Regions from separate parts of the Paenarthrobacter sp. NPDC089675 genome, predicted to be linked through region 3. Evidence: riboswitches for the same ligand, from Rfam matches in the RefSeq annotation. Region 3 holds a riboswitch; each other region holds the start of a gene.

Evidence for each region. Region 3 has a riboswitch for glycine ahead of gcvP (aminomethyl-transferring glycine dehydrogenase). Riboswitches for the same ligand answer to the same signal wherever they lie in the genome.
Region 1: it holds a riboswitch for glycine, as region 3 does, so the genes downstream of both, gcvP (aminomethyl-transferring glycine dehydrogenase) here and gcvP (aminomethyl-transferring glycine dehydrogenase) in region 3, are expected to answer to the same signal.
Region 2: it holds a riboswitch for glycine, as region 3 does, so the genes downstream of both, cycA (D-serine/D-alanine/glycine transporter) here and gcvP (aminomethyl-transferring glycine dehydrogenase) in region 3, are expected to answer to the same signal.

What each region holds. Positions count from the first base shown of each region.
Region 1 covers NZ_JBIVHM010000005.1:24,451-26,711, forward strand. The annotation lists gene gcvP (aminomethyl-transferring glycine dehydrogenase) at 1-1,215, opposite strand, end outside; glycine riboswitch at 1,365-1,464, opposite strand; partial or broken gene ACIPY2_RS12045 (helix-turn-helix domain-containing protein) at 1,549-1,734, opposite strand; gene mscL (large conductance mechanosensitive channel protein MscL) at 1,963-2,261, shown strand, end outside.
Region 2 covers NZ_JBIVHM010000004.1:333,541-335,801, reverse strand. The annotation lists gene cycA (D-serine/D-alanine/glycine transporter) at 1-1,057, opposite strand, end outside; glycine riboswitch at 1,212-1,311, opposite strand; gene ACIPY2_RS11590 (FAD/NAD(P)-binding protein) at 1,399-2,261, opposite strand, start outside.
Region 3 covers NZ_JBIVHM010000003.1:43,525-45,785, forward strand. The annotation lists gene ACIPY2_RS07845 (TetR/AcrR family transcriptional regulator) at 1-435, shown strand, start outside; glycine riboswitch at 530-626, shown strand; gene gcvP (aminomethyl-transferring glycine dehydrogenase) at 799-2,261, shown strand, end outside.

The sequences.
Region 1 (2,261 bases), on a different contig from region 3:
TGCTTCGGCAGCACCGATCACCTTGTCAGCCTTGCCGGGGACGCGGACAGTGAGGGTGTCGAAGAAGGAGTCTGCGACGAGTTCGCGGCCTGCCTTCTGCAGGGCGGTAGCCAGCACACGGGCGTGGCCGTGGACAGTTTCGGCGATCGCCTTGAGGCCGTCCGGGCCGTGGTAGACGGCGTACATCGAGGCAACGATGGCCAGCAGTGCCTGTGCCGTGCAGATGTTGGACGTGGCCTTTTCGCGGCGGATGTGCTGCTCGCGGGTCTGCAGGGCGAGGCGGTAGGCAGGCACGCCGGCGTTGTCCTTGGAGACACCCACAATGCGGCCCGGAAGCGTGCGTTCCATACCGTTCCGTACCGCCATGTACGCGGCGTGCGGGCCGCCGAAGAACAGCGGGACACCGAAACGCTGCGCGGTTCCGACGGCGATGTCCGCACCCTGTTCGCCCGGGGGCGTGATGAGGGTCAGTGCCAGCAAATCGGCGGCAACGGTGACAAGCGCACCGCGGTCCTTGGCGTCGGCGATCACGGCGGAGTGGTTGAAAACCCGGCCGGAAACGCCGGGCTGCTGGAGGACGACGCCGTTGATGTCGCCGTCGGGCAGTCCGGCGGAGAGGTCCGCGACAAGAACCTCGAAGCCGAGCGCCTCGGCGCGGCCCTTCACGATCGCGATGGTCTGCGGCAGGAGGTCGGCGTCCAGGACGGTCTTGCCGTCCTTCACGGCTTTGTTCGCCCGGCGCATCAGCAGCACGGCCTCGGCCACGGCGGTCGCTTCATCCAGCAAGGAAGCGTTGGCGATGGGCAGGCCGGTGAGGTCCTGCACCATGGTCTGGAAGTTCAGGAGCGTTTCAAGGCGGCCCTGGGAAATCTCCGGCTGGTACGGCGTGTAAGCGGTGTACCAGGCCGGGGATTCAAGGATGTTGCGGCGGATGACCGGCGGGGTGATGGTGTCGTAGTAGCCTTGGCCGATCATTTGCACGGCGGTTTTGTTCTTCGCCGCGAGCTTACGGAGCTCGGCCAGGACCTGGGTCTCGCTCAACGCCTTCTGCAGGGCGAGGGGCGAGGACTGGCGGATGGAATCGGGGACAGCCACGTCCACCAGGCCGTCGACGGAGTCGTAGCCGATGGCCTTGAGCATGGTCTCAACATCGGCCTGGCGACGGGCGCCGATATGCCGGTCCGCGAAAGCGGTTGGGGAGGATTGAACAGTCAAGAGGAACTCCAGGATTCAGGCGCCCATTGAGCGCCATAGTGAATATGGGTTCCTCCCCGCTCTGTATTGGACCTGAGAGATTCCGTGGACTTGGTTGCCCACTTGCACCGTCGGTGAGCCCGGTTGCCCGGACTACTTTCCAGAGTTGCCTCGCCGCGGCGGTACATGGGCCTGAGAGATTCCTGGGGAGGATTTGCTCCTACGGCGCCTGACTGGATGTACCCGGCAGGACTCTCCCGCCGCAGATCAAAAGCGTTTGCGCCACGTCAGTGACACGCTTCACACCATAGCGGGTGGCCGCCGGAAAGTGCAAGGCGCGCCTTCCCATGGCGATTAACCCTGCATCGCCTCATGGATCTGCAGGGCCAGCCAGAGCTGCGCCAACGTGGACGTCTCACCCATGTCCAGCCCAGTCAGTTCGCCGATTTTCCGGATTCTGTAGATGATGGTTTGCCGGTGCGTGAAGAGCGCTGACGCAGTCTTTTGCCATGACCGCTGGGAGCCCAGATAGGTCTTCAAGGCGCGGGATGTGAGCGAGCATCCCCAAAAAACGGGCGGGACGTGAGCGAGCATCCCCAAAAAACGGGCGGGATGTGAGCGAGCATCGGGTAATACTGATGCTCGCTCACATCCCACCCCCAATTCCCGATCGCTCGCTCACATCCCGTGACACCTTCTGCGAAACCCCGGAATGGTAGTTTGTTCTCTGCTTGAGCCATACGCCCCGTACCGACCAGAGGACACTCCATGTTTAAGGGATTCAAGGACTTCATTCTCCGCGGCAACGTGATCGAACTGGCCATCGCGGTGGTTATCGGCAGTGCCTTCACCGCACTTGTTGCCGCTTTCACCAACAACATCATCAACCCCGTGATCGCCGCGGCCGGTGGCGTCAACGCGGACGGGCTGGGCTTCCGGATCTGGCCGGACAAAGAGGCCACGTTCGTCAACATCGGCGCCGTGCTGACGGCACTGGTGACCTTCCTGATCACCGCCGCCGTGGTCTACTTCATCTTCGTGGCGCCCATGAACAAGATCAACTCCAT
Region 2 (2,261 bases), on a different contig from region 3:
ACAGCACGCAGGAAAGGAACAGGGCGTTTCGGGGTACTTTGCGCCCGGACAGCGCGCTAAAGACCGCCGGCGCGTCACCTTCCTGGGCCAGGCCGTAAACCATGCGCGAAGTGGAGTAGATGCCGGAGTTGGCAGAGGACATCGCGGAGCTCAGCACCACCAGGTTCACGATCGTCGCGGCGGCACCGAGGCCGGCCAGCGAGAACATTGCGATGAAGGGGCTGTGACCGGCGGCGAATTGCGTCCAAGGCGTGACGGACATGAGGATGATCAGGGCGCCCACGTAGAAGAGCAGCACGCGGATGGGGATGGAGTTGATGGCCTTGGGCAGGTTCTTCTCCGGATCCTTGGCCTCGGCAGCAGTGGTCCCCACGAGCTCGATGCCCACGAACGCGAAGACGGCGATCTGGAAGCCGGCTACGAAGCCCATGAATTCGTTGGGGAAGAAGCCGCCGTGGCTCCAGAGGTTGCTGAAGCCTGCCGGCCCGGCGTCGGACTGGAACCCCGTGAAGATCATGAAAAGGCCCACGATGATGAGCGCCGCAATGGCCACGATCTTGATGAGGGCAAACCAGAACTCGGTCTCGCCAAAGGCCTTCACGGTGGCCAGGTTGAGCAGCAGGAGGATGCCGATGGTGACGAGTCCCGGGATCCAGAGGGGCAGGCCGGGCCAGAGTTCCTGTGAGTAGCCCGCGATCGCGATGACGTCCGCGATGCCGGTGATCACCCAGCAGAACCAGTACGTCCAACCGGTGAAAAACCCGGCCCACGGGCCCAGGAGATCCGCGGCAAAGTCGCTGAAGGACTTGTAGTTGAGGTTGCTCAGCAACAGTTCGCCCATGGCCCGCATGACGAAGAACAGCATGAAGCCGATGATCATGTAGACGAAGATGACGGACGGTCCGGCCGCTGAAATGGTCTTGCCCGAGCCCATGAAAAGGCCGGTTCCAATGGCACCGCCGATCGCGATGAGCTGGATATGGCGGTTGCTGAGTTGGCGTTCGAGGTGGGGTTCTTGCGTGTGACTGATGTCCGATGGCGGGCGCTGAATCGTCATAAGGAACTCCATTGTTCAGGCGGCACACTTGGATGCCACGATGATTCGGGTTCCTCCCCGCTCTGTCATTGACCTGAGAGTTTCCGCGTTCCTGCGCGCAGGAACGCTTGCACCTTCGGTGAGCCCGGTAGCCCGGACTGCTTTCCAGAGTTGCCTCGCCGCGGCGGTACAGGGTGCCTGAGAGATTCCTGGGGAGGGTTTGCTCCTACGGCGCCTGACGGGATGTACCGGCAGGACTCTCCCGCCACGGATCAAAAGCGCGCACCACCTCGCCGGTGATGCAGCTCACACAGTAGCGAAGGCATGGCTGGTTCGCAAGCCGCCCAGCTCAGGGCGCGGATTCAAAGACCAAGGATGCTGCGGGCGATCTCATCCGCGTCGCGGAGCGTCCGTTGGCCGCTTGTGTAAGCCCGGCCCGTTGCTGGCCGTGCCTCCGCAGCAATGGCGGTCCCCCACTGCGTCGCCGAGAGCTGCAGGCCCAAGAGGTACATCCCCTTGGTCACCGAACCGTTGGCCGCCACCGGACGGTAAGGATGCGGTTCAACGTCCAGGCCCGTGGTCTGCACCGGGGTCCCTTCGACGCTCATCATGATCTTGGTGCGGACCAGCCCGTCCGCCATCAGCTGTTCCAAAAGCGGTGAGATGTTGATGCCCACCCTGTTGGCCGGCGACATCGCCTCGATCAGTGTCCGTGCCTGGACAGGAGCATCGCGCACCCACGGCGAAAACGCCCGGAAGACTTCGGCGTTACGGTCCACGCTGAACTTCGGGTCGGGTCCCACGAAACTCACGACGCCGGCACGCGCCAGAGCCGCCAACTGTTCCGAACGCAGGGCCGGAGGTCCGCTCGCCAGCCCCTCGACGAAGGCCTCGAACCACCCCCGCAGCTCGGCCACCCAAGATTCGTCCGTGATGCCACCATCTGCCACGACCGTCTTGAGGATTGCCCTGCCGGTATGCAGCGCTCCAATGGCCATTTTCACGGGGTCCGATTCGCCCAGTGCCGATCGCCTGGCATCGTCGTCGAGGTAGTCGGTGACGGCCTTGTCCAGTTCCCGTCGCGAGGCGAACGACCTCCCGGCCAGGGGGGCCGAGAGCCCCCTCAGGTTCAGCCGGCGCGAAGCTACTACGTGCTTCTCCACCAACGCGCCGACTTCGCTTTCCCAATTGCCGGTAGCGTGGGCGTGGGGTTGCAGGGCGTCTT
Region 3 (2,261 bases):
GCGGGGGTCTCCAAGGGCGGGCTGCTCTACCACTTCCCCAACAAGGAAGCGCTGATCAGTGCCTTGCTGGAGCGTCTCGATGAACTGGCGGAGCAGGACATAGAGCTGATGAAGGCGGCGCCCGACGGTTCCGCCGCCTACTTCATCCGCACGTCGCTGTGGGGTGGAACGCCCATGGACCGCGCCTTCGTGGCGGCGACCCGTCTGGCCGAAGTTGCGCACCAGGAGACCCGGCAACGCTTCACGGCCATCCAGCAACGTTGGCAGGACGTCCTTGCCGAGGACGTTGGCCCGGAAGTGGCCAAAGCCGTCAGCTACATGGGCGACGGGCTCTATTTCAACGCCATGTTTGAAGGCGGGCAGGACGCCGGCAACGCCAGTCGCGAGGCCGACGTCGAGGTTCTTTTGAAAGTCCTGGCCCGCCTGCGGAAGTAGCGCATCCCCCATTTGCCGCTGCGCCGCGGGCGTAGGACAATTAACAACTGTGGTGCGCCTTAGCTGCGGGCCGCAAAAATTGCATAAAAGCCTTTGATCTGCGGCGGGAGAGTCCTGCAGTACGTGATGCAGGCGCCGTAGGAGCAAATCCTCCCCAGGAATCTCTCAGGCCCACGCACCGCCGCGGTTAGGCAACTCTGGAAAGCAGCAGGCACTCCGTGTGAACGGATGCTGTGCTCACCGACGGTGCAAGCGGGTCGTGTGCGGACACCCCCGCGGAAACTCTCAGGTCCAATACAGAGCGGGGAGGAACCCGAGCCACTGCGGCGTACCCAAACGCCGCCCAAGTAATGGAGTTCCTTCGTGACGGTTAGTTCAGCCTCCACCGCCTTCGTCGACCGGCATATCGGTGCCCGCCGCCAGGCCGACATTGACACCATGCTCAAGTCCGTCGGTTACGACTCCGTGGATTCCCTCGTGGACACCGCGGTTCCCAACGACATCCGCCAGGACGTTGCCCTGACCCTGCAGAACGCCCTTTCTGAGGTTGAGGTTCTCGCCGAACTGCGCAAACTTACTTCGAAGAACAAGACCGCCGTGCAGATGATCGGCCAGGGTTACTTCGACACCATCACGCCTCCGGTGATCCGCCGGAACATCCTCGAGTCCCCGGCCTGGTACACCGCATACACGCCGTACCAGCCCGAGATTTCGCAGGGCCGCCTTGAAGCACTCCTGAACTTCCAGACCATGGTGCAGGACCTCGTTGGCCTGCCCATCGCCAATGCCTCCCTGCTCGACGAAGCAACTGCAGTGGCTGAGGCGGTGCTGATGATGCGCAGGGCCAACAAGAACAAAGCTGCGCAGGACGGCAAGACCGTTCTCGACGCCGACTGCCTGCCCCAGACCATCGCCATCGTGAAGGGCCGCGCCGAGGCTCTTGGCTTTGAAGTCGAGGTGGCGGATCTCGCCAACGGTCTTCCGGAAGGCGCCATCAACGGCGTCGTCCTCCAGCAGCCCGGCGTTTCCGGCCGCGTCTTCGACCACTCCGCCGTGATCGCTTCGGCTAAAGAGCGGGGTGCCCTGGTCACCGTTGCCGCCGACCTTCTCTCGCTCACGCTCATCACCCCTCCGGGTGAGCAGGGTGCCGATATCGCCGTCGGTTCTGCCCAGCGCCTGGGCGTGCCGCTGTTCTTTGGCGGCCCGCACGCCGCTTATATGGCTGTCCAGAAGGGCCTTGAGCGCTCCATGCCGGGTCGCTTGGTTGGCGTTTCAAAGGACGACGCCGGTGTTCCCGCCTACCGCTTGGCGCTGCAGACCCGTGAGCAGCACATCCGCCGCGAGAAGGCTACGTCCAACATTTGTACGGCGCAGGCGTTGCTTGCCATCGTTGCCTCGATGTACGCCGTTTACCACGGTCCCGAGGGCCTGAAGGCGATCGCCGATACCGCCCACAACCACGCCCGCACCCTGGCCGCCTCCTTGAAGGCTGCCGGCGTCGAGGTTCTTCACGGCTCGTTCTTCGACACGGTGACTGCCCGTGTCCCGGGGCGCGCAGCGGAGTTCGCGGCTGCCGCTGAAGAGCGCGGTATCAACCTGCGCGGCATCGATGCTGACACGGTGGGCATCTCGGTGGATGAAACAACCACAACTGAGGTTGTTGGCAGTGTCCTCGACGTGTTCGGCGCTTCAGTTGTCGAGTCCGTGGAGGGCTTCGCGCTTGAGGCTTCCGTGGAACGGTCCAGCGACTACCTGCAGCACCCGGTGTTCAACACCCACCGCTCCGAAACCCAGCTCCTGCGCTACATCCGCAAGCTCTCGGATCG